Regions from separate parts of the Streptomyces sp. NPDC044063 genome, predicted to be linked through region 2. Evidence: riboswitches for the same ligand, from Rfam matches in the RefSeq annotation. Region 2 holds a riboswitch; the other holds the start of a gene.
What was found. Region 2 has a riboswitch for glycine ahead of gcvT (glycine cleavage system aminomethyltransferase GcvT). Riboswitches for the same ligand answer to the same signal wherever they lie in the genome.
Positions count from the first base shown of each region.

Region 1: another riboswitch for glycine. It lies ahead of gcvP (aminomethyl-transferring glycine dehydrogenase); the one in region 2 lies ahead of gcvT (glycine cleavage system aminomethyltransferase GcvT).

Region 1 is NZ_JBWKFM010000053.1:972-15,587, forward strand. Features, by position in the region: gene AC07BS_RS34280 (sugar phosphate nucleotidyltransferase) at 1-2,483, shown strand, start outside; gene AC07BS_RS34285 (DUF881 domain-containing protein) at 2,602-3,492, shown strand; gene AC07BS_RS34290 (small basic family protein) at 3,489-3,821, shown strand; gene AC07BS_RS34295 (DUF881 domain-containing protein) at 3,827-4,822, shown strand; gene AC07BS_RS34300 (FHA domain-containing protein) at 4,953-5,801, shown strand; gene ftsR (transcriptional regulator FtsR) at 5,846-6,625, shown strand; gene AC07BS_RS34310 (bifunctional nuclease family protein) at 6,678-7,151, shown strand; gene AC07BS_RS34315 (MerR family transcriptional regulator) at 7,319-7,960, shown strand; gene AC07BS_RS34320 (DNA polymerase IV) at 8,019-9,500, shown strand; gene AC07BS_RS34325 (PRC-barrel domain-containing protein) at 9,407-9,793, opposite strand; glycine riboswitch at 9,917-10,026, shown strand; gene gcvP (aminomethyl-transferring glycine dehydrogenase) at 10,222-13,107, shown strand; gene AC07BS_RS34335 (DUF5999 family protein) at 13,202-13,408, opposite strand; gene AC07BS_RS34340 (hypothetical protein) at 13,737-14,324, opposite strand.
Region 2 is NZ_JBWKFM010000034.1:19,220-35,712, forward strand. Features, by position in the region: gene AC07BS_RS30065 (L,D-transpeptidase) at 1-1,194, shown strand, start outside; gene AC07BS_RS30070 (enoyl-CoA hydratase/isomerase family protein) at 1,285-2,052, shown strand; gene AC07BS_RS30075 (ATP-binding protein) at 2,330-2,833, shown strand; gene AC07BS_RS30080 (N-acetylmuramoyl-L-alanine amidase) at 3,065-3,616, shown strand; gene AC07BS_RS30085 (EF-hand domain-containing protein) at 3,655-3,867, shown strand; gene AC07BS_RS30090 (hypothetical protein) at 3,911-4,222, opposite strand; gene cutA (divalent-cation tolerance protein CutA) at 4,268-4,594, shown strand; gene AC07BS_RS30100 (L-serine ammonia-lyase) at 4,678-6,060, opposite strand; gene glyA (serine hydroxymethyltransferase) at 6,297-7,559, opposite strand; gene gcvH (glycine cleavage system protein GcvH) at 7,602-7,982, opposite strand; gene gcvT (glycine cleavage system aminomethyltransferase GcvT) at 8,050-9,165, opposite strand; glycine riboswitch at 9,334-9,438, opposite strand; gene AC07BS_RS30120 (AAA family ATPase) at 9,615-10,265, shown strand; gene AC07BS_RS30125 (enhanced serine sensitivity protein SseB) at 10,335-11,108, shown strand; gene AC07BS_RS30130 (enhanced serine sensitivity protein SseB C-terminal domain-containing protein) at 11,214-12,002, shown strand; gene AC07BS_RS30135 (ABC transporter permease) at 12,290-13,288, shown strand; gene AC07BS_RS30140 (ABC transporter substrate-binding protein) at 13,422-15,194, shown strand; gene AC07BS_RS30145 (ABC transporter permease) at 15,356-16,354, shown strand; gene AC07BS_RS30150 (ABC transporter ATP-binding protein) at 16,351-16,493, shown strand, end outside.

The DNA of each region.
Region 1 (14,616 bases), on a different contig from region 2:
TGATGGCCGGTGGCGAAGGCACCCGCCTTCGCCCCATGACCTCGAGCATGCCCAAACCGCTCCTGCCGGTGGCGAACCGGCCGATCATGGAGCATGTCCTACGGCTGCTCAAACGGCACGGGCTCACCGAGACCGTGGTCACCGTGCAGTTCCTCGCCTCCCTCGTGAAGAACTACTTCGGTGACGGCGAGGAACTCGGCATGGAGCTCTCCTATGCCAACGAGGAAAAGCCACTCGGCACCGCGGGCAGCGTCAAGAACGCCGAGGAGGCGCTCAAGGACGATGCCTTCCTGGTCATCTCGGGCGACGCCCTCACCGATTTCGACCTCACCGATCTGATCCGTTTCCACAAGGAAAAGGGCGCCCTCGTCACCGTCTGCCTGACCCGGGTCCCCAACCCGCTGGAATTCGGCATCACCATCGTCGACGAGCAGGGCCGGGTCGAGCGCTTCCTGGAGAAGCCCACCTGGGGCCAGGTCTTCTCGGACACGGTGAACACCGGTATCTACGTCATGGAGCCGGAGGTCTTCGACTACGTCCGGCCCGATGTGCCCGTCGACTGGTCGGGAGACGTCTTCCCGCAGCTGATGAAGGAGGGCAAGCCCGTCTACGGCTATGTCGCCGAGGGCTACTGGGAGGACGTCGGTACCCACGAGAGCTATGTGAAGGCCCAGGCCGATGTGCTCGAGGGCAAGGTGGACGTCGACATAGACGGCTTCGAGATCTCCCCGGGCGTCTGGGTCGCCGAGGGCGCCGAGGTGCACCCGGACGCCACCCTGCGCGGGCCGCTCTACATCGGGGACTACGCGAAGGTCGAGGCCGGCGCCGAGATCCGCGAGCACACCGTCGTCGGCTCCAACGTGGTCGTCAAGACCGGCGCGTTCCTCCACAAGGCCGTGGTGCACGACAACGTCTACGTCGGCCAGCAGAGCAATCTCCGCGGCTGCGTCGTCGGCAAGAACACCGACATCATGCGGGCCGCCCGCATCGAGGACGGGGCCGTCATCGGGGACGAGTGCCTCATCGGTGAGGAATCGATTATCCAGGGGAACGTCCGGGTCTATCCGTTCAAGACGATCGAGGCCGGCGCCTTCGTCAACACCTCGGTCATCTGGGAGTCCCGGGGGCAGGCGCACCTCTTCGGCGCCCGCGGCGTCTCCGGCATCCTCAATGTGGAGATCACTCCCGAGCTCGCGGTCCGGCTCGCCGGCGCGTACGCCACCACGCTGAAGAAGGGCGCGACGGTCACCACCGCGCGCGACCACTCCCGCGGCGCGCGGGCGCTCAAGCGCGCGGTGATCTCGGCACTCCAGGCCAGCGCGATCGACGTACGGGACCTGGAGAACGTACCGCTGCCGGTGGCCCGGCAGCAGACGGCGCGGGGCAGTGCCGGCGGCATCATGATCCGCACCTCGCCGGGGGTGCCGGACTCCGTGGACATCATGTTCCTCGACGAGCGCGGCGCCGATCTCTCCCAGGCGGGGCAGCGCAAGCTGGACCGGGTCTACGCCCGCCAGGAGTACCGGCGGGCCTTCCCCGGGGAGATCGGCGACCTGTCCTTCCCGTCCAGCGTCTACGACTCCTACACCGGTTCCCTGCTGCGGTCCGTGGACACCAGTGGGGTCGCGGAGTCGGGGCTCAAGGTCGTCGTGGACGCCTCCAACGGCAGCGCGGGGCTTGTTCTGCCCAGCCTCCTCGGCCGGCTCGGGGTGGACGCGCTCACCATCAATCCGGGGCTCGACGAGGCCCGGCCGACGGAGACCGCGGACACCCGCCGGTCGGGGCTGGTGCGGCTGGGCGAGATCGTGGCGTCCGCGCGGGCCGCGTTCGGGGTGCGGTTCGACCCGGTGGGCGAGCGGATCTCGCTCGTCGACGAGCGCGGGCGGATCGTGGAGGACGACCGGGCCCTGCTGGTCCTGCTCGACCTGGTGGCCGCCGAGCGGCGCAGCGGCCGGGTGGCGCTGCCGGTGACGACGACGCGCATCGCCGAGCAGGTCGCGGCGTACCACGGCACGCAGGTGGAGTGGACGACGACGTCGCCCGACGATCTGACACGGGTCGGCCGGCAGGAGTCGACGATCTTCGGCGGGGACGGCCGGGGCGGTTTCATCGTGCCCGAGTTCAGCAGTGTCTTCGACGGTACGGCCGCGTTCGTCCGCCTCATCGGGCTGGTGGCGCGTACGCAGCTCACGCTCAGCCAGATAGACGCGCGGATTCCCCGGGCTCATGTCCTGCGCAGGGACCTGGCGACGCCGTGGGCGGTCAAGGGTCTGGTCATGCGGCATGTGGTGGAGGCCGCCGGGGAGCGTTCGGTGGATACGACGGACGGTGTGCGGGTGGTGGAGGCCGACGGGCGCTGGGTGATGGTGCTGCCCGATCCGGCCGAGGCCGTGACGCACCTGTGGGCGGAAGGGCCTGACGACGCCTCCGCCCAGGCGTTGCTGGACGAGTGGTCGGCGGTCGTGGACGGCGCCGGCCGCTGACGGCCGGAGGGGCGTCGTCCGCCCGGTGTGCCGTCCCGGTGCCGGGAGTGTCCCGGATCTGTCCCGGATCCGGCACGCCGGTGGGGCCATTGGGAGACGACGCCCCCGACGTGCGACGATGTGCGGCATGTCGCAGCAGCCCCCCGTTCGGAGCACCCCCTCGCCGCCGCCGCGTCCCGACGCGTCGATGTCGCTGCTGACCAACGTGATGCAGCACAGCCTCGACGAGGGGTACGCGGAGGCCGCGGCCCGGCGGGCGCAGGGGGAGCAGGGGCTGCCCGGCACATTGAGGGCGAAGCTGGGGCTGGCCGGCGCGCTGCTGCTGTCCGCGGTGGTGGTGACGTTGGGGGCGGCGCAGGCGCGGATATCGGCACCGACGCTGGCCAAGGAGCGCGAGCAACTGATCCAGCGGATCGAGACGGAGACCTCGGCGGCCGACAGGCTCCAGGGGAACGTCGACTCCCTGCGGTCCGCGGTCGGCAGCAAGCAGCGTGACGCGCTGCGGAAACACGGCGGGGACAAGGCCGAGTTGGTCTCCCTGCTGGCCGGTGCCACTCCGGTGCACGGGCCGGGGGTCAAACTGGTCGTCGACGATGCCAAGCAGGCCAAAACGGATGGCGGCGGCCCTCGGGAGAGCAGTGGCTTCTCCGACACCGGCCGGGTGCGCGACCGTGACATGCAACGCATCGTCAACGGTCTGTGGCAGTCGGGCGCCGAGGCGATCGCGATCAACGGGCAGCGGCTGACGTCGCTGTCGGCGATCAGGGCCGCCGGGGACGCCATACTGGTCGACAACAGACCGCTGGCGCGACCGTACACGGTGCTGGCGATCGGGAACGGGCAGCGACTGAGCACCGCTTTCCAGGACAGTGCCGACGGACAGTATCTGCACGTGCTGCAGCAGAACTACGGGGTCCGCGCCAGCATTTCCGCCCAGGACCAGGTCCGGCTGCCGGCCGCGCCGAGTCTGACCGTACGAACCGCAAAGCCAGGGAAGGGCACATCGTGATCGCCGTATTGGGCCTCATCGTGGGAGTCGTGGTCGGACTGGTCGTCCGCCCCGTGGTGCCGACGGCGGTCGAGCCCTACCTGCCCATCGCCGTCGTGGCGGCGCTGGACGCGGTGTTCGGCGGCCTCCGGGCGATGCTGGACGGGATCTTCGACGACAAGGTCTTCGTCGTGTCGTTCCTGTCGAACGTGGTGGTGGCGGCCCTGATCGTCTTCCTGGGCGACAAGCTCGGCGTCGGGGCGCAGCTGTCCACCGGTGTGGTGGTCGTCCTGGGCATCCGCATCTTCTCCAACGCGGCCGCCATCCGGCGCCACATCTTCCGGGCGTGAGACCGATGAGCACTGACGACACCCCGGAGAAGCCGGAGGGGCCCGAGGGCCCGGGAAAGCCCGTGGAGCCGGCCGAGGACAAGCCTGCCGAGCCCGAGCCCACCAAGCCCGAGCCCAGCAAGCCCGAGCAGGCCAAGCCCGAGCCGGAGCCCGTGAAGCCCGAGTCCGCGAAGCCCGAGTCCGCGAAGCCGGAGCCGGAGCCGGAGCCCGAGCCGGAGCCCGCACCGGAACCGGAGCCCCGCCAGGAGCCCGTCGCGGAGGAGCTTCCGCCGGCCGTCCCGTTGACGGGACGTCAACGGCTGGTGAACGGCTTGTGGCCGCCCCGGCTGACGCGGGCCCAGCTGATCGTGGCGCTCCTGCTGTGCGTGCTCGGTCTGGGCCTGGCCATCCAGGTCCGGTCGACCAGCGACAACAGCGCCCTGCGCGGGGCCCGGCAGGAGGACCTCGTACGCATCCTGGACGAGCTGGACAACCGCACCAAGCGGCTGGAGGACGAGAAGCGGCGTCTGGAGGGCCAGAAGACGGAGCTGGAGAGCAGCTCCAACCAGGCCGCCGAGGCCCGTAAGCAGACCGAGCAGAAGGAGGACCAGCTCGGGGTGCTCGCGGGGACGGTGGCGGCCCAGGGGCCGGGCATCGAGCTCACGGTGAGCGACAGCAAGAGCGCCGTGGAAGCCGACAAGCTGCTGGACACCATTCAGGAGCTGCGGGCCGCGGGCGCGGAGGCGATCCAGATCAACGATGTGCGCGTGGTCGCCGACACCTACTTCTCGGGCTCCGCGGGAAAGGTGGAGATCGATGGCAAGAAGGTGTCACAGCCCTATAAGTTCAAGGTCATCGGGAAGCCCCAAGACCTGGAGCCCGCGCTGAACATCCCGGGTGGAGTGGTGCAGACTCTGGAGAAGGAGCAGGCCGGGGTCAGCGTCTCCCGGTCTGAGAAGATCATTGTCGACGCCTTGCGCCCGGCGAAGCGGCCTGACTACGCTCGGTCGTCATCGCAGTGAGACGGGCGCGCAGGCGGGGCCCATGGGGAGGGCGGGAGGTTGCGGGGGGTCGACGCACCGAGTTCGGTGCGCGTGATGGAAACTGTCTGTTGACCTCGGACGTTGTAGAGGTGTCCAGGTCGGACGGTGTGTGCAGCAAGGGTTTGTCCTGCCCCACGGGCGGGTCTGTAGCGGTCAAGGGGAATCGCCCGTGAAGTTGTTTGCGAAGTTGTTCGGCAAGAGCCCACGCCAGGACGGTGGCGGTGCCCGGCACCGGGCCTCGGGCCCGGCCGGCGGTGGCGAGGGGGCCCAGGAGGGCCGTCCGCTGTTCCGTGACCAGATGGACGAGCACGGCGTTCCCGGAGGCGACATTCCGGGCGCTCAGGGCGCGTCCTCTGTTGACCCTGCCCAGGCGGGGCGCATAGGTTTCGGGGCACCAGCGACCTCAAGTGCGGGTGGAGGGTTTGCCTTGCCGGTATGTACGAGGTGTGGCCACCGGAACGGCGAGTCGAGCCGGTTCTGTTCCAACTGCGGTGCGCCGCTGCGGCCGGGTGCCGTGGCCGAGCGCGCGTCGGAGACGACGTCGACCATCTCCATCTCCGGTCTCGAGGCGTACGACTCCGAGACCACCGGCCAGACGGCGATCCCGGCGCTCTCGCCCGAGGCGCAGGCCGCCGTCGACGCGCTGCCGCTGGGCTCGGCCCTGCTGGTGGTCCGGCGCGGTCCGAACTCCGGCAGCCGGTTCCTCCTGGACGCCGACGTGACCACGGCGGGCCGTCACCCGCAGAGCGACATCTTCCTCGACGACGTCACCGTCTCGCGCCGGCACGTGGAGTTCCGCCGGGAGCAGGACGGTTCGTTCACCGTCTCCGACGTCGGCAGCCTCAACGGCACCTACGTCAACCGTGAGCAGATCGACTCGGTCGCCCTGTCCAACGGCGACGAGGTGCAGATCGGCAAGTACCGCCTGGTCTTCTTCGGCGGCCAGCGGGGGATGTGACCCTCTCCCCGGACCGGTGTCCGGGGACACCCCAGGGAAGGGCCATGCTTCGAACACCGTCGGGCGGCACCGGAGGCTCCGGTGCCGCCGGCGCGGAAGGCCGGCTGGTGAGCATCGGAACGGTGCTCAACCTGCTGCGCGAGGAGTTCCCCGAGGTCACCATCTCCAAGATCCGTTTCCTGGAGTCCGAGGGCCTGGTGGAGCCGCGGCGCACCCCGTCCGGCTACCGCAAGTTCAGCACGGAGGACGTGGAGCGGCTCGGGTACGTCCTGCGGATGCAGCGCGACCACTACCTCCCGCTCAAGGTCATCCGCGAGCAGCTGGACGCCCTGGCGCGGGGCGAGCGGGTGCAGCTGCCGGCCCCCGCGCAGCCGCGGGACGCCCTGGACCTCGTGGAGGGCCTGGACGCCCCCACCGGGCCCGGACCGGGGCCCGATGGCGCCGAGCGCCCGGCCACGGCCCGCATCGGCCGTGCGGAGCTGCTGGCCACCGTGGGGGCCACCGAGGAGGAGCTGGCCGAGTGGGAGTCGTACGGGCTGGTCGTCCCTCATCCGGACGGCGGGTTCGACGCCGATTCCACGACGATCGCCCGCCTCGTGGCGGATCTGGGCCGCTTCGGTCTGGAGCCGCGCCACCTGCGGTCCGTCAAGGCGGCGGCCGACCGCGAGGCCGGACTCATCGAACAAGTGGTCGCGCCGCTGCGCAGGCACCGCAATCCGCAGACCAGGGCGCATGCCGAGGCCACGGCCCGGGAGCTGGCCACCCTCTCCGTTCGACTGCACGCCGCCCTGGTGAAGGGGGCCCTGCAGCCCCGCGGACAGTGACGGCGGACGGCCCGACTACCCAAACCTGCCGGGCACGGCCTAGGGTTGCTGTGTGAACGAGCTCGATGTCGTGGGCGTCCGGGTGGAAATGCCCTCCAACCAGCCGATCGTGCTCCTGCGGGAAGTGGGAGGCGACCGCTACCTCCCGATCTGGATCGGTCCGGGGGAGGCGACGGCGATCGCCTTCGCCCAGCAGGGCATGGCCCCCGCCCGCCCGCTGACCCATGACCTGTTCAAGGACGTACTGGACGCGGTCGGACAGCAGCTCGCCGAGGTCCGCATCACTGATCTGCGCGAAGGCGTCTTCTACGCGGAGCTGGTCTTCGCCAGCGGCGTGGAGGTCAGTGCGAGGCCGTCCGACGCCATAGCGCTGGCCCTGCGCACCGGCACGCCGATCTACGGCAGTGACGGGGTGCTGGACGACGCGGGCATCGCCATCCCCGACGAGCAGGAGGACGAGGTGGAGAAGTTCCGCGAGTTCCTCGATCAGATCTCGCCCGAGGACTTCGGCAGCAGCAACCAGTGAAGCGTGCGCCGGGCGATACCGGCGCATTCGAGTAGCTTTTCCCGCTACCCGGACACGTGAAACCACTCTCAGGGTGATTATCACTCGGCGTGCCGAGTGTGGCGATCGTTGACGCACCCCGAGCGACTGCCTACCGTCGAGAAGGCAGGTCAAGGACGGAGGTCGGCGTGAGAAGCACGGGCGACGGTACGGCGGTCGGCGGTCCGTATCCGCTGCATGGGGGAACGGTCGAACCAGTGCCCCACTATTCCGCCACGCCAGCGGTCACCACTCCGCGGGGGCGGGACTCCGAGGGCGAGAGCGCCTCGCGCGGCCCGGACGGCATCGGCTACCGGGGGCCGACCGCGTGCGCCGCGGCCGGTATCACCTACCGGCAGCTGGACTACTGGGCGCGTACGGGGCTCGTCGAGCCCAGCGTGCGGCCCGCCTACGGGTCGGGCAGCCAGCGGCTCTACAGCTTCCGGGACGTCGTCGTCCTGAAGATCGTCAAGCGGCTGCTGGACACCGGGGTCTCCCTCCAGAACATCCGCACCGCCGTGCAGCACCTGCGCGCGCGGGGCATGGAGGACCTGGCGCAGATGACGCTGATGAGCGACGGCGCCACGGTCTACGAGTGCACCTCGCCCGACGAGGTCGTCGACCTCCTCCAGGGCGGTCAGGGAGTCTTCGGGATCGCCGTCGGCGTCGTGTGGCGCGATGTGCAGAGCGCGCTCGCGCAGCTGCACGGCGAGCGTGTGGACACCGGCGAGACGCTCGTGGGCCACAACCCCGCCGACGAGCTCGCACGCCGCCGCAACCGCGCCGGCTGACACCGCCGCGGCACCACCGGGTGCCCGATTGTCAGTGGGGTGCGGGAGCATCGGTCCTGTGAGGGGTGCCCCGACGATCCTGCATCTGGACATGGACGCTTTCTACGCTTCGGCGGAGCAGGCGGCCAAGCCGAGCCTGCGCGGAAAACCCGTGGTCGTCGGGGGCGTCGGCCCCCGGGGCGTGGTGGCCACGGCGTCGTACGAGGCGCGGGTCTTCGGCATCCGCTCGGCCATGGCCACGGCCCAGGCCCGCCGGCTGTGCCCGAACGCCGCCTACCTCACCCCCCGGTTCGGGCTCTACCAGGGGATCAGCCATGTCGTCATGGAGCTGCTCCGGGAGCTCTCGCCGCTGGTCGAGCCGCTCAGCCTGGACGAGGCGTTCGTGGACCTGGAGGCGGGCGGCGTGGAGCCCACCTCCGCGGCCGCGCGGGCGGTGGGGGAGCGGCTGCGCCGGGACATCGCCCGGGCGACGGGCCTCACGGGCTCGGTGGGCCTGGCCGGCTCCAAGATGCTCGCCAAGATCGCCTCCGAGGAGGCCAAGCCCGACGGCCTGCTGCTGATCGAGCCCGGTACGGAGCTGGCGCGGCTCGGCCCCATGTCCGTACGCGCCATCCCCGGCGTCGGCCCCGCCACCGCTGAAACGTTGCGGCGGGCCGGTATCACCACCGTGGCCGAGACCGGGGAGGCCGGCGAGGACGAGCTCGTGCGGCTGCTCGGCAGGGCGCACGGCGCGGGCCTGTACGCGCTCGCCACCGGCCACGACGACCGGCCGGTCGTCGCCGAGCGCGACGCCAAGTCCGTCTCCGTGGAGGACACCTTCGCCGAGGACCTCACCGACCGGACCCGGGTCCAGCTGGAGCTGGCCCGCCTCGCCGACCGGTGCGTGCGACGGCTGCGCGCCGCCGGGCGGTCCGGGCGCACGGTCGTGATCAAGGTGCGGCGCTACGACTTCTCGACGCTCACCCGCTCCGAGACCCTGCGCGGCCCCACCGACGACCCGGCGGTGGTCCGGGAGGCCGCGGCCCGCCTGCTGGAGGGCGTGGACACCACCGCGGGGGTACGGCTGCTGGGCGTCGGCGTCTCCGGCCTCGCCGACTACACGCAGGAGGACCTCTTCGCCCAGGCGGCGACCGCCGGCGAGGAGCCGGGGCCGGCGTCGGACGCGCCGGAGGAGGGCCGGCCCGGGCCCGAGGAGGCGCCCCAGGAGCCCCCGGCGGCCCGGCGGTGGCTGCCGGGGCTGGACGTACGCCACGCCGAGTACGGGCCGGGCTGGGTGCAGGGGAGCGGGCTGGGGAGGGTCACCGTCCGCTTCGAGGTGCCCTGGTCCGCGGCGCCCGGCCGGGTGCGGACCTTCGCGGTCGACGACCCCGCGCTGGAACCGGCCGAGCCCCTGCCGCTGGTCCGGGAGGAGCCGGGGGAGGGACCGGAGGACCCCGGACCGGACGGTCAGCCCGTCCTCGTCGGCCCGTCCGCCCCCGAGGGGGAGCCCGGGGCGCCGGGAGCGGCCGGGGGCTCCGGTGGGGGCAGTTCGAGCCCGTAGTGGCGGTACAGCCGCAACTCCTGCTCGGGGGAGAGGTGGCGGCCCACGCCGAAGCCCGGCGCCCGCTTGATCAGCTCCCGGTCGTACGGCACGTGCAGCGCGTCCTCCGCCACCCGGCTGGGAGCCAGCGGCACGAACGCGTCGCGGCCGAACAGCCCCGTGCGCACCGCCGCCCACTCCGGCCGGCCGGTCGCGTCGTCGAGGTACACCTCGTCGACCGTCCCGATCCTCGTGCCCTCCCGGTCGACGACCCTGCGTCCGATCAGACCGCGGGGATCGATGTCGCTCTGCACGCTTCCTCCCGTGGATGGCAGCCCCCGGCACCGCCCTGGGAACCACGAAAGGGCACAAAACAGGAACCGGCCACTCGGGAGATCCGCCCGGAAACCCTCGCTGGTAGGCTGGCGAGTGGCCGCAGACCCCGCGCGGGAGAGTCCTTCGCCGAAGCCCGAAAGGGCAGGGCGCAGGCGCCGAAGGAGCAAATCCTCCCCGGAATCTCTCAGGCACCCGGTACCGCACGGATGAGGTCACTCTGGAAAGCAGGAGCAGGCCCAGGCCGGATGTCCCATCGCGCCGAAGCCCCTCCTCACCGACGGTGAAAGCCGGATCGTGCGCCGCGGCCCGGTGAAGCTCTCAGGTTGTGATGACAGAGGGGGAGGCCGTCCGGGTACCCGCGCCGTGGTACCCCTCGCAGGTCGCAATGACCAGGAGGCCTCCGCAGATGACAGCCCACCGCATCGCCCTCTCCGAGCTGGAGCGCGGCATTCCGTTCGAGGCCCGCCACATAGGGCCCGACGCCGAGGCCCAGGCCAAGATGCTCGCCCAGGTCGGCTACGGATCGCTCGACGAGCTCACCGCCGCCGCCGTCCCCGATGTGATCAAGAGCGCCGGGGCGCTCGGCCTGCCCGAGGCGCGCACCGAGGCCGAGGTCCTCGCCGAGCTGCGCTCCCTCGCCGACCGCAACCAGGTCCTGGCCCCCATGATCGGCCTGGGCTACCACGGCACGTTCACCCCGCCGGTGATCCTGCGCAACGTCATGGAGAACCCCGCCTGGTACACGGCGTACACGCCCTACCAGCCGGAGATCTCCCAGGGTCGCCTGGAAGCGCTGCTGAACTTCCAGACCGTCGTCGCCGACCTCACCGGCCTGCCCACCTCCGGGGCCTCCCTGCTCGACGAGGGCACCGCGGCCGCCGAGGCCATGTCCCTCTCCCGCCGGGTCGGCAAGGTCAAGGGCGGCGTCTTCCTCATCGACGCCGACGCCCTGCCGCAGACCGTCGCCGTCATCGAGACCCGTGCCGAGCCCACGGGCGTCGAGGTCGTCGTCGCCGACCTCTCGGCGGGCATCCCCGACGAGATCGCCGAGCGCGGCGTCTTCGGTGTGCTGCTCCAGTACCCCGGCGCCTCCGGCGTCGTGCGCGACCTCCGCCCCGTCATCGAGCGCGCCCACGAGCTCGGCGCCGTCGTCACCGTCGCCGCCGACCTGCTCGCCCTCACCCTGCTCACCCCGCCCGGCGAGCTCGGCGCGGACATCGCGGTCGGCACCAGCCAGCGCTTCGGTGTGCCCATGGGCTTCGGCGGTCCGCACGCCGGCTACATGGCGGTGCGCGAGAAGTTCGCCCGCAGCCTGCCCGGCCGCCTCGTCGGCGTCTCCGTCGACGCCGACGGCGACAAGGCCTACCGCCTCGCCCTGCAGACCCGCGAGCAGCACATCCGCCGCGAGAAGGCCACCAGCAACATCTGCACCGCCCAGGTGCTCCTCGCCGTCATGGCCGGCATGTACGCGGTCTACCACGGCCCCGAGGGCCTGGCCGGCATCGCCCGGCGCACCCACCGCTACGCCGCGATCCTCGCCGAGGGCCTGCGGGCCGGTGGCGCCGAGGTCGTGCACGGCGCGTTCTTCGACACCGTCACCGTCCGCGTCCCGGGCCGGGCCGCCGAGGTCGTCGAGGCCGCCCGCGAGCGCGGCGTCAACCTGCGCCTGACCGACGCCGACCACGTCGGCGTCGCCTGCGACGAGACCACCACGCGCGAGCGGCTCGCCGCCGTGTGGGCCGCCTTCGGCGTGGACGCCGACATCGAGGCGCTCGACGCGGCCACCGCCGACACCCTCCCCGCGAACCTGCTGCGCACGGGCGACTACCTCACCCACCCGGTCTTCCACCAGCACCGCTCCGAGACCGCGATGCTGCGCTACCTGCGCCGCCTGGCCGACCGGGACTACGCGCTGGACCGGGGCATGATCCCGCTCGGCTCCTGCACGATGAAGCTCAACGCCACGACCGAGATGGAGCCGGTCACCTGGCCCGAGTTCGGCGCGCTGCACCCCTTCGCGCCCGTCGAGCAGGCCGCCGGCTACCTCACGCTCATCACCGAGCTGGAGGAGCGGCTGGCCGAGGTCACCGGCTACGACAAGGTCTCCCTCCAGCCCAACGCCGGCTCCCAGGGCGAGCTCGCGGGCCTGCTGGCCGTCCGCGCCTACCACCGGGCCAACGGCGACGAGCAGCGCACCGTGTGTCTCATCCCGTCCTCCGCGCACGGCACCAACGCCGCCAGCGCCGTGATGGCCGGCATGAAGGTGGTCGTCGTCAGAACCGCCGACGACGGCGAGGTCGACGTCGAGGACCTGCGGGCGAAGATCGAGCAGTACCGCGACGAGCTGGCCGTGCTGATGATCACCTACCCGTCCACGCACGGCGTCTTCGAGGAGCACGTCGCCGACATCTGCGCGGCCGTGCACGACGCCGGCGGTCAGGTGTATGTCGACGGCGCCAACCTCAACGCCCTGGTGGGCCTGGCCAAGCCGGGCCGGTTCGGCGGCGACGTCTCGCACCTGAACCTCCACAAGACCTTCTGCATCCCGCACGGCGGCGGCGGCCCGGGCGTCGGCCCGGTCGCGGTCCGCTCGCACCTCGCCCCCCACCTGCCCAACCACCCGCTCCAGCCCACCGCGGGCCCGGAGACGGGCGTCGGCCCGATCTCGGCGGCGCCCTGGGGCTCGGCCGGCATCCTGCCGATCTCGTGGGCGTACGTCCGGCTGATGGGCGGCGAGGGCCTCAAGCGCGCCACGCAGGTGGCGGTGCTGGGCGCCAACTACATCGCCAAGCGCCTGGAGCCGCACTACCCCGTGCTCTACACCGGTCCGAACGGGCTGGTCGCGCACGAGTGCATCGTGGACCTGCGGCCGCTGACCAAGGCGACCGGCGTCACCGTGGACGACGTGGCCAAGCGCCTGATCGACTACGGCTTCCACGCCCCGACGATGTCCTTCCCCGTCGCCGGCACCCTGATGATCGAGCCGACGGAGAGCGAGGACCTCACCGAGCTCGACCGCTTCTGCGAGGCGATGATCGCCATCCGCGCCGAGATCGAGAAGGTCGGCTCGGGGGAGTGGGACAAGGACGACAACCCGCTGCGCAACGCCCCGCACACCGCCGGCTCGGTGGCCGGCGCGTGGGAGCACCCGTACACCCGTGAGGAGGCCGTCTTCCCGGCCGGGGTGTCGGCCGCGGACAAGTACTGGCCGCCGGTGCGGCGCGTCGACGGCGCGTTCGGCGACCGCAACCTCGTCTGCTCCTGCCCGCCGCTGGAGGAGTACGAGGGCTGACGGCCCACACGGTGAGGGGCCGGTCCGGCGTGCTGCCGGACCGGCCCCTTTCGTGCGCGTGCGTCGTGCTCCGGTGCGAGCGTGTGCCCCTGCGCTAGGCGGCGGTCACCACGTGGTCCGTGCCCAGCGCCCGGTGCGGGGCGATGATCCGCCCGTCCGGCAGCAGCTCTCCGGTGTCCTCGAAGCAGAGGACGCCGTTGCACAGCAGGCTCCATCCCTGCTCCGGGTAGGTGGCCACGAGATGGGCGGCCTCCCGGTCGGTGGAGTCGGCTGACGGGCACGCGGGCTGGTGCTGACACATGGAAGGGATCTTTCGCTCTGATGTGGTGGCTGTCCTGCGGCTCGATGTGTTGGTCATGCCGCCCCCCGTTGTGAATCGTCGGTCGGTCCCAGTGTTGCCCTACGGGCCCGGTTCCGCAGGGATTTCACCGTGACGCTCCTCACACGATGAGGACGCATCACCCGTGCGGGCGGTTGCCCCCAACTCCGCAGTCCCTTCGGGGGGTTCGGCGTAGTCGGAGTGGGCTAGTCCGTAGGGGTGAGAGGTGAGGAACGGGAAGCGCCCCGCTACTCCCTGTGGCTCAAGGGGTGCGGGGCGCTTGGGGTCCGGGTGCCGTTCCTCCGCCGGCTCAGGCGGTCGCCCGGAGGTGCGGGGCCGGGGCCAGCCGGAGGGTGAGGACCGGCAGCAGGTCGGTGACCCGGTGGGCGCGGTGCGCGGCGATGCCCGGGGGCGCGGGGGCGAGCGGCACCAGCAGGTCGCCCGGCGCGAAGAGCTCCGACGCGGCGTCGGCCGTGATGTCGGCGTGCAGCCAGAGGGTGAGCATGTAGAGCTCCGGCACCGACAGCAGCCGGGGCTGGTACGGCGTCGGCAGGGCCTCGGCCTGTCGCAGGGCCAGCTCGGTGGAGGCGAGGTAGGGACCCTCGAAGAAGTGCGAGAAGGCCCACCCGTCGGGGGTACGGGTCGCCTCCCCCGCGGCGACGGCCCGCCCGTCCTCGGCGATCAGGAAGCGCCAGCCCGTCAGCCGGGTGCGGGCGGTCCCGCCGCGCGCCGTGACGCGCTCCAGCACATGGACGGGCAGCGGGAGTTCGGCGGTGAGCGGGGTCAGCGCGGACCGCAGGGCGGGCGTACGGGCCTCGCGTACCGCGGTGGGGGAACGGAGGGCCGCGAGGACGCTGTGGAGGGCAGGCGCGGGCGCAGGGGGGACATGCAGCGGCATGGTGGGTCGCCTCTCGCTTGGGAGACACACGGTGGAGCTGGGCAGGTGCGACGACGCTGTCGGCGTGCGGAACGGGGTCAGAGGGGGGCCGGACCGACTCCGGGTACGCCTACTCTCTGCCTCATTCCGGAGTTTATACGACACGTGTTCATACAGTGTTTCGCCTAGCGGTCGCGGGCATTTCCGGCAAGGGGAAATCAGGGCCCCGTTCCACGGGTGATTTCGGTGAATTTGCGGCGAATTCTCGCCGGTGACCTCGGCGTCTTCCGCGGATACGGTAGGCCGGATCCCA
Region 2 (16,493 bases):
CTGTCCGCCCTGCTGCTCGGAACGGTGCTGACGCTGGTCAGTGCCTGTGACGGCGGCGGTTCGGACGACAAGGGCGGCGAGAAGGTCGCCAAGGGTCCCTCGGAAGCCGTGGTCAACATCGGACCCGCGGACGGTGCCAAGGACGTCGCCACCAGCGGCGCTCTCAAGGTGACGGCGGACAAGGGCAAGCTGACGTCGGTGAAGGTGGCCGACGGCAAGGGCAACACGATCGACGGGAAGATAACCGGCGGTGGCGCGGCCTGGGAGCCGTCCAGCCACCTCGCGGCCTCCACGAAGTACACCGTGGACGCGATCGCCAAGGACGGGAAGGGGCGTCCGTCCGCGAAGCACGCGGCGTTCACCACCCTCACCCCGCAGAACACGTTCGTCGGCTACTTCACGCCGGAGGACGGCAGCACCGTCGGTGTGGGCATGCCCGTATCGATCAATTTCAGCCGGGGCATCACCGACCCGAAGGCCGTCGAGCGGGCCATCAAGGTGACCGCCGAGCCGTCGGTTCCGGTCAAGGCGCACTGGTTCGGCAACGACCGCGTCGACTTCCGCCCGGAGAACTACTGGGCCGCCGGCACCAAGGTGACGGTCAACCTGAACCTCGACGGCGTCCAGGGCCGTGAGGGCGTGTACGGCTCGCAGAACAAGACCCTGAAGTTCACGATCGGCCGCAGCCAGGTCAGCACGGTGGACGCGAAGACCCACCAGATGACCGTCGTGCGGGACGGGAAGGTCCTCAAGACCGTCCCGATATCCGCCGGCGCCCCGGCCAACCCCACGTACAACGGCCAGATGGTCATCAGTGAGAAGCACGAGGTGACGCGCATGAACGGCGCCACCGTGGGCTTCACCAAGGGTGACGGCAAGGGCGAGTACGACATCCCGGACGTGCCGCACGCGATGCGCCTGTCCACCTCCGGCACCTTCCTCCACGGCAACTACTGGTCCGGCTCCTCGACCTTCGGCTCGGAGAACGCCAGCCACGGCTGCGTGGGCCTGGAGGACGAGCGCGGTGGCGGCGACCCGAACACCACGGCCGCCTGGTTCTACAACAACTCCCTCATCGGCGACGTCGTCATCGTGAAGAACTCCGATGACAAAACGATTAAGCCGGACAACGGCCTCAACGGCTGGAACCTCCCCTGGTCCGAGTGGGGCAAGAGCACTCCGCAGGAGAGCTGACCCCTCGTTCGAACCCTCGCGGCCCGGTGCCTCGCGTCTGTGACGCAGTGCACCGGGCCGCGGTGCGTTAACCGGCACTAACCTGGTGTCATGACTGTGCATCTAGAGGTCTCCGAGGGTGTCGGTACCGTCAGGCTGGACCGCCCCCCGATGAACGCGCTGGACATCGCCACCCAGGACCGGATCCGTGAGCTCGCCGACGAACTGACGCGCCGCGAGGACGTCCGCGCGGTGGTCCTCTGGGGCGGGGAGAAGGTGTTCGCGGCCGGCGCGGACATCAAGGAGATGCAGCACATGGACCACGCGTCCATGGTCGCCCGGTCGCGGGGCCTGCAGGACTCCTTCACCGCCGTGGCCCGCATCCCCAAGCCCGTGGTGGCGGCCGTCACCGGCTACGCCCTGGGCGGCGGCTGCGAGCTGGCGCTGTGCGCCGACTTCCGTATCGCCGCCGAGAACGCCAAGCTGGGCCAGCCCGAGATCCTGCTGGGCCTCATCCCGGGCGCCGGCGGCACCCAGCGGCTCTCCCGGCTCATCGGCCCCTCCAAGGCCAAGGACCTCATCTTCACCGGCCGTCAGGTCAAGGCCGAGGAGGCACTCGCCCTCGGCCTGGTGGACCGCGTCGTCCCGGCGGCGGACGTCTACGCCGAGGCCCACGCCTGGGCCGCCCGGCTCGCCGCCGGCCCGGCCATCGCCCTCCGCGCGGCCAAGGAGGCCGTCGACGCGGGTCTGGAGACGGACATCGACACCGGACTCGCCATCGAGCGCAACTGGTTCGCGGGGCTGTTCGCCACCGAGGACCGGGAGATCGGTATGCGTAGTTTCGTCGAGGATGGTCCCGGCAAGGCCAAGTTCGTCTGAAGCGCCGCCGGTTGAGGTGACATGCCCGGAGGCGTGGATTCCGGCGCATGCCTCGTGTGGGGGAATTCCGCGACGGGCGACCCGTCCCGTACGCGGCCTTCCTCCGCCCGCCCGGCGATCTTTTCCACGCTGTCGGTCGCCGCAGGTCAGTCCGGCTTTTCCAAAGGGACTGCGGCCACTGGCATATGTCGCCGGGCACCGCCGGAACCACGTCCTCCGGTGAACCGAATCCCTTCGTTCCACTCCCACCGGCCGGGATCGCGGCCATGATGGGGGCATGGCGGGCCTGGAGGGAACCGAACAGCCGCCGCAGCGGGTCGGTACGGCACCCGTGCGGTGGGCTCCGGCGGTGGACGACGACATCGCGCTCAAGGCGCTGGAGACGTTCGGCGACCCCACGCTCGGCGAGGTCCGGCTGCCCTCCCGCCCCGAGTCCGCCGTCGCCGCCCGGCGGATGACCCAGTCGGTCGTCCTCCACCACTGGGGGCTGTCGGAGCGGCTCACCGAGCACGCGGTGCTGCTGGTCTCCGAGCTCGTGGGCAACGCCGTCCGGCACACCGGCGCCCGGCACTTCGGGCTGCGGATGCTGCGCCGGCGCGGCTGGCTGCGCATAGAGGTGCGCGACCCCTCGCGGGGGCTGCCGTGCCTGCTGCCGGTGCGCGAGATGGACATCAGCGGGCGTGGCCTGTTCCTGGTGGACAAGCTCTCCGACCGCTGGGGGGTGGACCTGCTGGCCCGCGGCAAGACCACCTGGTTCGAGATGCGCGTGGCCGACCGCTGACGCCCGTACCGGGCCCCGGATACGAAGAGACCCCCATCGGCCGTCATGCGGCGGAGCGGGGGTCTCTTCGGGGGGCCGCGGAGAAATGGGGTGTGTTCCGCGGCGACAAGAACGACCTGGCTCGGGTCAATGAGGGTCGTTGGCTCGACTATGACACGCGGTGCGTTCAAGAACCAAAAGCGAAGGGCATCAATCCAAGGTGACCTGCGCCACCAGCCTTGAAATCAATGTATAAACCAGCGGTATTGCTTATGTTTATGTACCGCGCGTGTTGCAGGGAAGGCGCCCATGGAACCCTCCGGTTACCCGCCCACCCACTGGATCCCGGCGCACGGCGCCAACTACACCGTCGCCGACCGCCCCCGCTCCCATCCGGTCGCCCTCGTGGTCGTGCACGTGACCGAGGAGACCTTCCCCGACACCCGGCGGATCTTCCAGAACCCCCGGTCCAAGGTGTCGGCCCACTACCTGGTGGCCTCCGCCGACGGCTACGTCGGGCAGTTCGTCAGGGAGAAGGACATCGCCTGGCACGCGGGCAACTGGGACTACAACACCCGCAGCATCGGCATCGAGCACGAGGGCTGGACCGACCGCCCCGAGTACTTCACCGACGCCCTCTACCGGGCCTCCGCGCGGCTGACCGCGGCCGTCTGCGCCCGCCACGGCATCCCCGTCTCCCGGGAGACGATCATCGGCCACAGCGAGGTGCCCGGGGCCACCCACACCGACCCCGGTCCGTACTGGGACTGGGACCGTTATCTGGACCTCGTGACCGGCGGCTAATCTGTGCCGGTCCCACCAGAACGCAAGGGGAGGCCCTCATGGCTGACATCGAGGCAGCACGCACCGCTTTCAACCGGTTCGACGTCGACGGCGACGGGTTCATCACCGCCGCCGAGTACAAGAGCGTCATGGCCCAGCTCGGCGACTTCCACGTCACCGAGACCGTGGCGCAGGCGATCATCAACAAGAAGGACGGCAACGGCGACGGCGTGCTGTCCTTCGAGGAGTTCTGGGCCTCCCTGAACGACTGATCCCGGCGCCGGAGCCCTGGGGGATCTCTTCCAGGGCCCCGGGTCAGCGCCAGTTGCGACGCTGCGCGCCGGCCCGGCGCCGGCGGTCGTTGCACAGCAGACAGCGGCCCCAGCCCTGCGGCAGGGGATCCCGCACGTCCCCGTGGAGCGGGTCCACCGGCCCCCTCGGGTGCTCCGAGCAGCCCGTGGCGCCCATTCCGGCCCCCAGCGCACCCGCGGCCGTCAGGGCCCTGCGCAGGGCCTCCACGAGCTGCTCCGCCTCATGGCGGGCGGGCGCGGCGTCGTCGAGGGAGAACGCGATGTCGGAGGCGGTGGTGAGCGCGCTCCGGAGCTCGCGCAGGTCTGCGTGGTTCATGCCCCCGAGCCTACGGGCCCCCTCTGACAGCGGTACGGTCCCGGCATGTCCGAGCCCCAGTACCTCGCGGTGGTGACCACCACCGACAGCCGTGAGCACGCCGTCCGCCTCGCCGGCACCGCCGTCGGCAAGCGCCTGGCGGCCTGCGCCCAGATCGACGGGCCCGTCACCAGCGTCTACCGCTGGGAGGGGGCCGTGGAGACCGCCGAGGAGTGGCGGGTCGTCTACAAGACCGCCGCGGACCGCTACACGGCCCTCGAAGCCCACATCCTCGACGAGCACACCTACGACGTGCCCGAGATCATCGCCACCCCCGTCACCGCCGGCAGCGAGGCCTACCTGGGCTGGCTGCGCGAGCAGACCCGCGGATAGCGCGGAGCGCCGGGCGGACCGGATGTCTTCTCCGGTCCGCCCGGCGCTCACGGGCTCGGGCGTGTCAGCGGGTGCGGGTCAGGTCAGCACTCGATGACGTTGACGGCCAGGCCGCCGCGCGCCGTCTCCTTGTACTTGACCTTCATGTCGGCGCCCGTCTCCTTCATGGTCTTGATGACCTTGTCGAGGGAGACGTGGTGCCGGCCGTCGCCGCGCAGGGCCATGCGGGCGGCGGTGACGGCCTTGGCGGCCGCCATGCCGTTCCGCTCGATGCACGGGATCTGCACCAGGCCGCCGACCGGGTCGCAGGTCAGGCCGAGGTTGTGCTCCATGCCGATCTCGGCCGCGTTCTCGACCTGCTCCGGGGTGCCGCCGAGGACCTCGGCGAGACCGCCGGAGGCCATCGAGCAGGCGGAGCCGACCTCGCCCTGGCAGCCGACCTCGGCGCCGGAGATGGAGGCGTTCTCCTTGAAGAGCATGCCGATGGCGCCCGCCGCCAGCAGGAAGCGCACGATGCCGTCCTCGTCCGCGCCGGGGACGAAGTTCATGTAGTAGTGCAGCACGGCCGGGATGATGCCCGCGGCGCCGTTGGTGGGGGCGGTGACGACCCGGCCGCCGGCCGCGTTCTCCTCGTTGACCGCCATGGCGTAGACCGTGATCCACTCCATCGCGCGGGCCTGGGCGTCGCCCTCGGCGCGCAGCTGGCGGGCGGTGCTGGCGGCGCGGCGGCGGACCTTGAGGCCGCCGGGCAGGATACCCTCGCGGGCCATGCCGCGGGTGACACAGGCCTGCATGACGCGCCAGATCTCCAGCAGACCGGCGCGGATCTCCTCCTCCGTGCGCCAGGCCTTCTCGTTCTCCATCATCATCGCGGAGATCGACAGGCCGGACTCGCGGGACATGCGCAGCAGCTCGTCGCCGGTGCGGAAGGGGTACTTCAGGACCGTGTCGTCCAGGACGATCCGGTCCGCGCCCACCGCGTCCTCGTCGACGACGAAGCCGCCGCCGACCGAGTAGTAGGTCTTCTCCAGCAGCGGGGCGCCCGTCTCGTCGTAGGCGAAGAGGGTCATGCCGTTGGCGTGGTACGGCAGGGCGCGGCGGCGGTGGAGGATCAGCTGGGTCGACTCGTCGAAGTCGATCTCGTGGTCCGACCCGATCTCGGCGCCGAGGAGGCGCAGCCGCTTGGTGGTGCGGATGCGCTCGACCTCGTCGTCGGCGATCTCGACGTCGACGGTACGGGGGGAGTGGCCCTCCAGGCCCAGCAGCACGGCCTTGGGGGTGCCGTGGCCGTGGCCGGTGGCGCCGAGGGAGCCGTAGAGCTCCGCGCGCACGGACGTGGTCTGCGCGAGCAGCCCGTCCTTCTTGAGGCGTCCCACGAACATGCGGGCGGCGCGCATGGGGCCGACCGTGTGGGAGCTGGACGGGCCTATGCCGATCGAGAAGAGATCGAAGACGGAGATGGCCACGGTGGCAGCTCCTTCGGGTCGGTGGTACAGGGTGGTACAAGAGGTGGTACAGGTGGTGCGGGACGTGAGGGGAGGCGCCGCGCACACCCTTCAGTGTGCGTGATGCCGGCCGCTCGCCGCGGTGGGTGTTCTCACACCGCACGGGGCGCCGGGCCCCGGTCGTGACGCGGGGCACCGGACACACCTCGCAGCGTGCCCGGTGCCCCGCACCGACCGGTGAATCCCGTGCGTCGGTCCTACTTCAGACCGGGGTACAGCGGGTGCTTCGCCGCCAGGGCGGTGACGCGGTCCCGCAGCGCCTCGGCGTCGAAGCCGGGCTTGAGGGCCTCGGCGATGACGTCCGCGACCTCGCGGAAGTCCTCGGCCGTGAAGCCCCGGGTGGCCAGGGCCGGGGTGCCGATCCGCAGACCCGAGGTGACCATCGGCGGGCGGGGGTCGTTCGGGATGGCGTTGCGGTTGACGGTGATGCCCACCTCGTGGAGGCGGTCCTCGGCCTGCTGGCCGTCGAGCTCGGAGTTGCGCAGGTCCACCAGGACCAGGTGCACGTCCGTGCCGCCGGACAGGACGGAGACGCCGGCCGCGGCCACGTCGTCCTGGACCAGGCGCTCGGCCAGGATCTTCGCGCCCTCCAGCGTACGCTGCTGGCGCTCCTTGAACTCCTCGCTCGCGGCGACCTTGAAGCTGACGGCCTTGGCGGCGATCACGTGCTCCAGCGGACCACCCTGCTGGCCGGGGAAGACCGCGGAGTTGATCTTCTTGGCCAGCTCGGCCGTGGAGAGGATCACACCGCCGCGGGGGCCGCCCAGCGTCTTGTGGGTGGTGGTCGTCACGACGTGGGCGTGCGGCACCGGGTTGGGGTGGAGACCCGCGGCGACCAGGCCCGCGAAGTGGGCCATGTCGACCATCAGGTACGCGCCGACCTCGTCGGCGATCCGGCGGAAGGCCGCGAAGTCCAGCTGGCGCGGGTAGGCGGACCAGCCGGCGACGATCAGCTTCGGACGGTGCTCCTTGGCGAGGCGCTCGACCTCGTCCATGTCCACCAGGTTGGTCTGCTCGTCGACGTGGTAGGCGACCACGTTGTAGAGCTTGCCGGAGAAGTTGATCTTCATGCCGTGGGTCAGGTGCCCGCCATGGGCGAGGTTCAGACCCAGGATGGTGTCGCCGGGGTTGAGCAGGGCGAACATCGCCGCGGCGTTGGCCTGCGCGCCGGAGTGCGGCTGCACGTTGGCGGCCTCGGCGCCGAAGAGCGCCTTGATGCGGTCGATGGCGATCTGCTCGACGACGTCGACGTGCTCGCAGCCGCCGTAGTACCGGCGGCCCGGGTAGCCCTCGGCGTACTTGTTGGTGAGGACCGAGCCCTGGGCCTCCATGACCGCGACCGGAGCGAAGTTCTCCGAGGCGATCATCTCGAGGGTGGACTGCTGGCGGTGGAGTTCGGCGTCGACTGCGGCGGCGACGTCGGGGTCGAGCTCATGGAGGGAGCTGTTCAGAAGCGACATGAGTTCTTCCTGGACTTCCTGGCGGAGGAGGGGCGGGCGGGGTCAGCCTGCGGCGAAGGCCGTGTACTCGTCGGCGGTCAGCAGGTCCGCCGGCTCGTCCGTGATCTTCACCTTGAACAGCCAGCCGCCCTCGAAGGGGGCGGTGTTCACCAGCGAGGGGTCGTCCACGACGTCCCCGTTGGCCTCGACGACCTCGCCCGTGACGGGGGCGAAGAGGTCGCTGACCGACTTCGTCGACTCCAGCTCGCCACAGGTCTCGCCCGCGGTGATGGCGTCGCCGACCGCCGGGAGCTGGGCGAAGACGACGTCACCGAGCGCGTTGGCCGCGAACTCCGTGATGCCGACCGTGGCCACGCCGTTCTCGTCGGTGGCCGACAGCCACTCGTGCTCCTTGGAGTAACGCAGCTGCTGGGGGTTGCTCATGGCTTGATTCTCCTGTACGCGCGTGAGTGCTTGTGCAACGGGTCTTGACAGGTGAGATGAGAGGGGCTCAGCGGGCCCGCTTGTAGAAGGGCAGGGCCACGACCTCGTAGGACTCGTGGCTGCCCCGGATGTCCACGGACACCCCTTCCGTCCCCGGCTCCGCGTGCGCCGCGTCCACGTAGGCGATCGCGATCGGCTTGCCGAGGGTGGGGGAGGGGGCGCCGGAGGTGACCTCGCCGACGACGGAACCGCCGGCCACCACCGGGTAGCCGGCGCGCGGCACGCGGCGGCCGGTGGCCACCAGGCCGACCAGCTTGCGCGGCGGCGCGGTCGCGGCCCGCTCGGCGGCGGTCTCCAGCGCGGCGCGGCCCACGAAGTCGCCGTCCTTGTCGAACTTCACGACCCGGCCCAGACCGGCGTCGAACGGGGTGGTGGCGGTGGTCAGCTCGTGGCCGTAGAGCGGCATGCCCGCCTCCAGGCGGAGCGTGTCGCGGCAGGACAGGCCGCAGGGCACCAGGCCGGCCTCCGCGCCGGCCTCGGTCAGCGCCTGCCACAGCTTCTCCGCGTCGGCCGGGGCGACGAACAGCTCGAAGCCGTCCTCGCCGGTGTAGCCGGTGCGGGCGATCAGGGCCGGCACGCCGGCGACGGTGCCGGGCAGGCCCGCGTAGTACTTCAGGCCGTCCAGGTCGGCGTCGGTGACGGACTTCAGGATGCCGGGGGAGGCCGGGCCCTGGACGGCGATCAGCGCGTAGTTCTCGCGGTCGTCCCGGACCGCGGTGTCGAAGCCCGCGGCACGCTCGGTGAGGGCGTCCAGGACCACCTGGGCGTTGGAGGCGTTGGCCACGACCATGAACTCCTCGTCCGCCAGGCGGTAGACGATCAGGTCGTCCAGGATGCCGCCCTCGGCGTCGCAGATCATGGTGTAGCGGGCGCGGCCGACCGCCAGCGCCGAGAGGTTGCCGACGAGGGCGAAGTCCAGCGCGCGGCCGGCCTCGGGGCCCGTGAGGGTGATCTCGCCCATGTGGGAGAGGTCGAAGAGCCCGGCGCGGGTGCGGACGGCCACGTGCTCGTCGCGCTCGCTGCCGTAGCGCAGGGGCATGTCCCAGCCCGCGAAGTCGGTCATGGTGGCCCCCAGGGCGCGGTGCAGCGCGTCGAGGGCGGTACGGCGGGGGGCGTTCGTCATGGTCAGGCTCCCGGGCAGTCAGTCGCGGAGGAATACCTCGAAAGGCGGCCTCCCCATCTGTCATCGGAACCTGAGAGGTTCACCGAGAGCTCCAAGAGGGGCGTTCTCGGCTTGCACCTTGGGTGGGACCGTCACCGCTGCACGGCGGGGCCCGCTTTTCAGATCTGCCTCACCCGCGCGGTACGGGGCCTGAGAGATTCAAGGGAGGAACTTGCTCCTTCGGCGCCCGGCGAGCACGCTGCGTGCTCGCCGGGACTCTCCCGCGCGGATTCGAGCGGCCGGTATGCAGTTGGGTCGTGCGGTTGGTGCGTGGGGTGCTGCTGGCGCGCACATCATTGCACGTACGGGCGTGCGACGGACTGCCCCAGGTCCCATGAATTGGATTACCTTTTCTTTACGTTCCGTGGGTAGGGGGCCGGTGAACGGACGGGGGAGGGAAGGCGATCACAGTGCGTACGCGGACGGACGTGCCGGCGAAGGCCGATCAGGAGGCGCCGGCGGCGCCGGTGCGCCCCTCGGGGGTGCTCGACCTGCGTGGCCGGACCGCCGGCGACCTGCGGTATCCGCTCGGCGATCTGCTGGTGGTCTCCGGGCTGCCCGGCAGCGGCAAGTCCACCCTCATGCGCCGCGCGGTGGCCCCGGCGGACGGCCGGGGCGCGCCCGTGCGGCGCGTGGACTCCCAGGACTCACGCGAACGGGTGGAGCGCCGGGTGCCGGCCGGCCTGCCCTACGCGCTCTACCGGCCCCTCGCCAGAGCGCTCCACTACGCCACGCTGCGGCGGTCCGTGCGCGCCGGCCGGAGCGTGGTCGTCCACGACTGCGGCCAGCGCGGCCTGGTGCGCCGCTGGCTCGCCCGGGCCGCCCGCCGCCGGGGCGGCGCGGTGCACGTCCTGCTCCTCGCCGTCGACCCGGCGACGGCCCTGGCCGGCCAGACCGCCCGCGGCCGGGGCGTCCCGGCCCTCGCCTTCGCCCGCCACCGCCGCGCGATGTCCCGCCTGCTGGCCGAGGCCGCCGAGGGCCGGCTGCCGTCGGCCGCCGCCTCCGTCACCGTCCTCGACCGCCGCGCGGCCGACGCCGTACGGGTGATCGGCTTCGGCTGACCGCGCCCCGGACCGCCCGGCCGGGCCCCGGAACGCGACCGCCCGGCGCAGCCGTTAGGGTGCTGCGCCATGAGCATCCCCGGCATCAGCGAACCCCAGGGCGGGGCCCCCGCCTGGCCCGGCAACGAACTCGAAGCGGTGCTGGCCGCCTCGCTCGGCGTGCCCGGATCCGGTGAACGCATCGTCGAGGTGCTCGGCCGCAGCAGCGTGTGGATACCCCTGCCGGCCGGTGGCGGCCCGGAGAGCGCCGCCCTCGACCTGCCGGCGCTGGAGCTGGACGGCGCCGCCTATGTGCCGGTTTTCAGCTCGCACGCGGAGTTCCTGCGCGTGATGGGCGAGCAGGTGTCCTTCGCCGTCGCCCCCGCCGTGGAGTTCGCCCGCGGTCTGCCGCCGCAGGTCGGCATCGCCGTCAATCCCGAGGGCACGGTCACGGTGCCGCTGCCGCCCCCGGCCGTCGCCGAGCTGTGCCGGGCCGGTCGGACGGCCCTCGACGGCGCGGCGCCCGGCGGCCGGGTGCGGCTCTTCGAGCCCGACTGGCAGGAGGAGCCGACGGCCTTCCTCGCCGCGGCCGGCCTCGAGTTCGCCCGTGACCGGGACGTCGTCCGCACCGCCCGGCGCGCCCTGGCGAGCGTGGAGGGCGGGGCCCCCGCGCTGTTCGTGGGCGTCGAGCTGGAACTGCCCGACCCGGGCAGCCGGACCGCCGCCCTGGAGGCGCTCGGCCGGGCCCTGGCCGGGGCCCCCGTGGCCTGGCCCGTTCAACTGGTGTTCCTCGACGTCGCGCAGGATCCGGTGGTCGACTGGATGCGTGACCGGGTGCGCCCGTTCTACGACCGTGACCTGTGACGGTGCCGCCGCTCTCTTGCCCGCGGCCCCGGGCTCGTAAGCTGGTTGGATGACCGTACGGGGCGACGGGACCCGTAAGGCGGCCGAGAGAAGAGGCGGACCCAGGTGAGCGCGGGCGGGGAGAGCGGCGTGGAGCAGGTGCTGCGCCAGGTGGCGCCCGGCCGGTACGACACCTACGAGGCGCTGCTGGGCGCTCTCGCCGAGGGCCGGGTGTGGATGCTGCTGTGGCACGGTCAGGCCGGTGCGGCCGACGCCCAGTACGGCAACATGGAGGTCGACGGGCTGGGCTACGCACCCTGTGTGACCTCCGCGCAGGAGCTCGCCGCGAGCGGCTGGAACCGCGCCCACGAGGTCGTCTCCGGCCGGGCTGTGGCGGCCTCCCTCTTCCCCGACCGCTGGGGCCTGTGGCTCAACCCGCACGCGCCCGGCGGCGGCGTCGGCATCCCCTGGCTCGACCTGCGCCGGATGGCCGCCGGCCTGGACCGGCTGCCCGCCGGGCCGCTCCAGCTGAGCGAACCGGCCGTGGACATTCCGCAGTTCTACGCGCTGCTCGGGCAGAACGCCCACCGCACCCCCGTGGTCCGCGCGCTGCGCCGCGCCTGGGTGCAGCCCGCGCTCGGCACGCCGTATCTGGCGATCGGCCTCGACCTCTACGACACGTCCCCGGCGGCCGTGGAGTCGGTGCGGCTGATGATGCAGCAGTCGGTCGGCGTGGTCCCGGAGGGCCTGCCGGTGTCGACGGTGTCGATGGCGGACGAGTACGACCCGGTGGCGATGTGGATGCGCGCCAACGCCCGGCCCTTCTTCGACCGTGACGCCTACGGCGGCGCGCCCGCCCCGACGTCCGGCTACGGCTACCCGCCGCAGCAGGGCTGGCAGGCCGGCGCGTACTGACCGCTGGCGGACCCGGTCCGTCCGGATAACGGAAGCTTCCTCCGTACATCACGGTTGCGCATCCTTTGCCGACGACGTCTGGCGGGTGATCGGCGCCACATTGAAGACTCCCGCCAGCGAGGGCCGACGGCCCCCGCGCGCAGACCCGTCCTATCGCGTACGACCCGCTCCACGCGCACGTCCCCGTACCACCGCACGCATCGCACCACTCGCACAGTGAGGTGAACCTCCGCCGGTCGCGGAGGGCGTCGGGCCGGAGGTCGCCGGCCGAGAGGGGTCCACCACAGATGACGGCTCCACCGCACGACCCGGGCGCGGCCGGGGATGCCGCCCTCGACGTCGCCACCGCCGTGCCCGGCACGGCCATCGAGGGACGCTCCCCCTGGCGCATCGCCTGGATCCGGCTGAAACGGGACAGGGTGGCGCTGGCCGGCGGGGTCGTCGTGCTGCTGCTCGTCCTGGTCGCGGTCCTCGCCCCGCTCATCGTCGGGCTGCTCGGGCACCCGCCGAACGAATTCCATGAAGAAACGATTGATCCGTCCTTCAGCACCCCCAAGGGGGCCTGGGGCGGCATCAGCTCGGACTTCCTGTTCGGCGTCGAGCCGGGCAACGGCCGCGACGTCTTCAGCCGGGTCGTCTACGGGGCCCGGGTCTCCCTGCTGGTGGCCTTCCTCTCGGCGGTCGTCGCGGTGGTGCTCGGCACGGTGTTCGGGATCGTCGCCGGCTACTTCGGCGGCTGGGTCGACGCCGTCGTCAGCCGGGTGATGGACCTGCTGCTCGCCTTCCCCCAGCTGCTGTTCATCATCGCCCTGGTGTCGGTGGTGCCCAACTCACTGTGGGGACTGGAGGGTTCGGGCGTCCGGATGGCCGTGCTGATCTCGGTGATCGGCTTCTTCGGCTGGCCGTACGTGGGCCGCATCGTCCGCGGCCAGACCCTCTCGCTCCGGGAGCGGGAGTACGTGGAGGCGGCGCGCAGCCTGGGCGCCGGCCGCGGCTACATCCTCTTCCGCGAGCTGCTGCCCAACCTGGTGGCCCCCATCACCGTGTACGCCACGCTGATGATCCCCACCAATGTGCTCACCGAGGCCGCGCTCAGCTTCCTGGGCGCGGGCGTCAAGCCGCCGACCGCGTCCTGGGGGCAGATGCTCTCCAAGGCCGTCACCACCTACGAGGGCGACCCCCTCTTCATGATCATCCCGGGCGTGGCGATCTTCGTCACGGTCCTGGCCTTCAACCTCTTCGGCGACGGCGTGCGCGACGCGCTCGACCCCAAGGGCTCGCGCTAGGGGCTCGCGCCCCCGGCGCGCGGTCCCGCCCGCCTCCCGTCGTACACCGCCCCTGTCGTCCCGTCAGGAGGCCGTTTCCCGCACCCCGCCGGCCCGTCCCGGGGCGGCGACGAACCACGGAGGTCGCGACATCGTGGCAACCCAGAGAACATCCAGGCGCCGGTCGGCCGCGGGGGCGGCCCTCGTCGTCGCGGCCCTGGTCTCCACCGCGGCCTGCGGCGGTGGCGGCGGCTCGCACGGCAAGCACGGCGGCAAGGCCCCGGGCTACAACGCCGGCATCGACAAGATGGCCTCCGCCTCCGGCAAGAAGGGCGGCGAACTGCGCTTCATCGGCACCCAGGACGCCGACTCCTGGGACCCCCAGCGCGGCTACTACGGCTTCATGTGGGACTTCGCCCGCTTCTACACCCGCACCCTGGTCACCCCCAAGCCGGCGCCCGGCAAGGAGAGCCGCTCCGTCGTGGCCGACATGGCCACCGACACCGGCACCGTCTCGGCGGACAAGAAGACCTACACCTTCACCCTGCGCCCCGGCCTCACCTGGGAGGACGGACAGCCCATCACCACGAAGCACATCAAGTACGGCATCGAGCGCACCTGGGCGCAGGACAAGATCTCCGGCGGCCCGCTGTGGCTGATGACCACCCTGGACCCGGGCAAGGAGTACAAGGGGCCCTACAAGGACGACAGCCCCGACAAGCTCGGGCTGAAGGCCATCGAGACGCCCGACGACCGGACCATCGTCTTCAAGCTGCCCAAGCCCAACGGCGACTTCCTCCAGATGCTGGCCCTGCCCGCGGCGGCCCCGGTGCGCCCGGACAAGGACACCGCCGAGAAGTACGGCCAGAAGCCCTTCTCCAGCGGCCCCTACCGCTGGGTGTCGTACACCCCCAACAAGGGCATGGAGCTGGTCCGCAACGAGAAGTGGAAGGCCGACTCGGACCCCGTCCGCAAGGCGCTCCCCGACAAGATCACGCTCAAGCTCACCACCAACGCCGACGACATGGACAACCGCCTGATCGCCGGTGACTACGACCTCGACATCAACGCCACCGGCATGGGCTCGGCCGGCCGCCAGAAGGCCCTGCAGTCGAACAAGGCCAACGTCGACAACCCGCAGACCGGCTTCATCCGCTACGCCGTCTTCCCGAAGACCGTCGCGCCGTTCGACAACGAGCACTGCCGCAAAGCGGTGATCTACGCCGCCGACCACACCTCGCTGCAGACCGCGCGCGGCGGCCCCGACGCCGGCGGCTCCATCGCCACCGGCATGCTGCCGCCGGCCGTGGAGGGCTTCGACGGCGGCTACGACCCCTTCCAGCTGAAGCAGGGCAAGCCCGACGAGGCCAAGGCCAAGGAGGAGCTGAAGGCCTGCGGCAAGCCGGACGGCTTCAAGACCACCATCGCCGTCCGCAACAACAAGCCGCCGGAGATCGCGACCGCCGAGTCGCTCCAGGCGGCCCTGAAGAAGGTCGGCATCGAGGTCCAGATCGACCAGTACGACGGCGCCCAGACCCCCGGCATCATCGGCGCACCCAAGAACGTGAAGAACAAGAACTACGGCATCATCATCATGGGCTGGGGCGCCGACTTCCCCAGCGGCCAGGGCTTCCTCCAGCCCCTGGTCGACGGCCGGTTCATCCTGGACAGCGGCAACAACAACTACGCCGAGATCAACGACCCCGAGATCAACGGTCTGCTGGACCGGGCCATCGCGGAGAGCGACGTGGTCCGGGCCGGGAAGCTCTACCAGGAGGCCAACCGGAAGGTCACCGAGGGCGGCTGGTACCTGCCCTTCGTCTTCGAGAAGAACGTGATCTGGCGCAGCTCCCGGCTGACCAACGTCTACACGTCCGACGCCTACAACGGCCGCTACGACTACGCCGCGCTGGGCGTCGAGAAGTGATGGCGTGAAGTGAAGGCCGTGAAGTGATGGCCGTGAAGTGATGACCGTCCGTCCGCTCCGCCGGCGCACCCGCCGCCAGGCCCCGAAGGGCAGGTGAGGGCCGCGCGCGACGACCCCGGGGGCCCACCGCGGCCCCCGGGTCCGCCGCCGGGCCGACCGCAGTGTTCGCATACCTCCTCAGGCGGCTGTTCGCCGTCGTCGTGATGCTGCTGGTGGTCACCCTGGTGACCTTCGGCATCTTCTTCGCCATCCCGAAGCTCACCGGCACCGACCCCGCGCTGCTCTACGTCGGCAAGCAGGCGGACCCGGAGACCATCGAGGGCATCCGGAAGAAGCTGGACCTGGACCAGCCGGTCCTCGCGCAGTTCTGGCACTTCGTCTCCGGCATCGTGGCCGGCCGCGACTACACCGGCGGCGGCACCTCCGTGCACTGCGACGTGCCCTGCTTCGGCTACTCCTTCCGCACCGAGCAGGACGTCTGGCCGGTGCTCCAGGAGCGGCTGCCGGTGACGCTCTCCCTCGCCGCGGGCGCCTGTGTGCTGTGGCTGGTGGGCGGGGTGACCACGGGCGTGGTCTCCGCGCTCAAGCGCGGCAGCCTGTGGGACCGCGCCGCCATGACGATCGCCCTCGGCGGGGTCTCCCTGCCCATCTACTTCACCGGCCTGCTCTCGCTCGCCGTCTTCTCCTACGGACTGGGCTGGGTGGACGGCGAGTACACCGACTTCGCCGAGGACCCGGGGGCGTGGTTCGGCGGCCTGATCCTGCCCTGGATCACCCTCGCCTTCCTCTACGCCGCCATGTACGCCCGGCTGACCCGGGCCACCATGCTGGAGATCCTCGGCGAGGACTACATCCGCACCGCCCGCGCCAAGGGACTCCGCGAGCCGGTGGTCATCGGCAAGCACGCCATGCGCTCCACCCTGACGCCCGTGCTGACCATCCTCGGCATGGACCTCGGCGCCCTCGTCGGCGGCGCGATCCTCACCGAGACCACCTTCAACCTGCCCGGCCTCGGCCAGGCGGCCGTCAAGGCGATCAGCGACCGCGACCTCCCGCTGATCCTCGGGGTGACGCTCGTCGCCGCCTCCGCGGTCGTCCTCGCCAACCTCGTGGTGGACCTCCTCTACGCCGTGATCGACCCCCGAGTGAGGCTCTCGTGACGACCGCCCCCGCCGCCGGGACCGCCCCGGCCGCCTTCCTCGACGTACGCGACCTGCGCATCCACTTCCCCACCGACGACGGGCTCGTCAAAAGCGTCGACGGGCTGTCCTTCACCCTGGACAAGGGCAGCACCCTGGG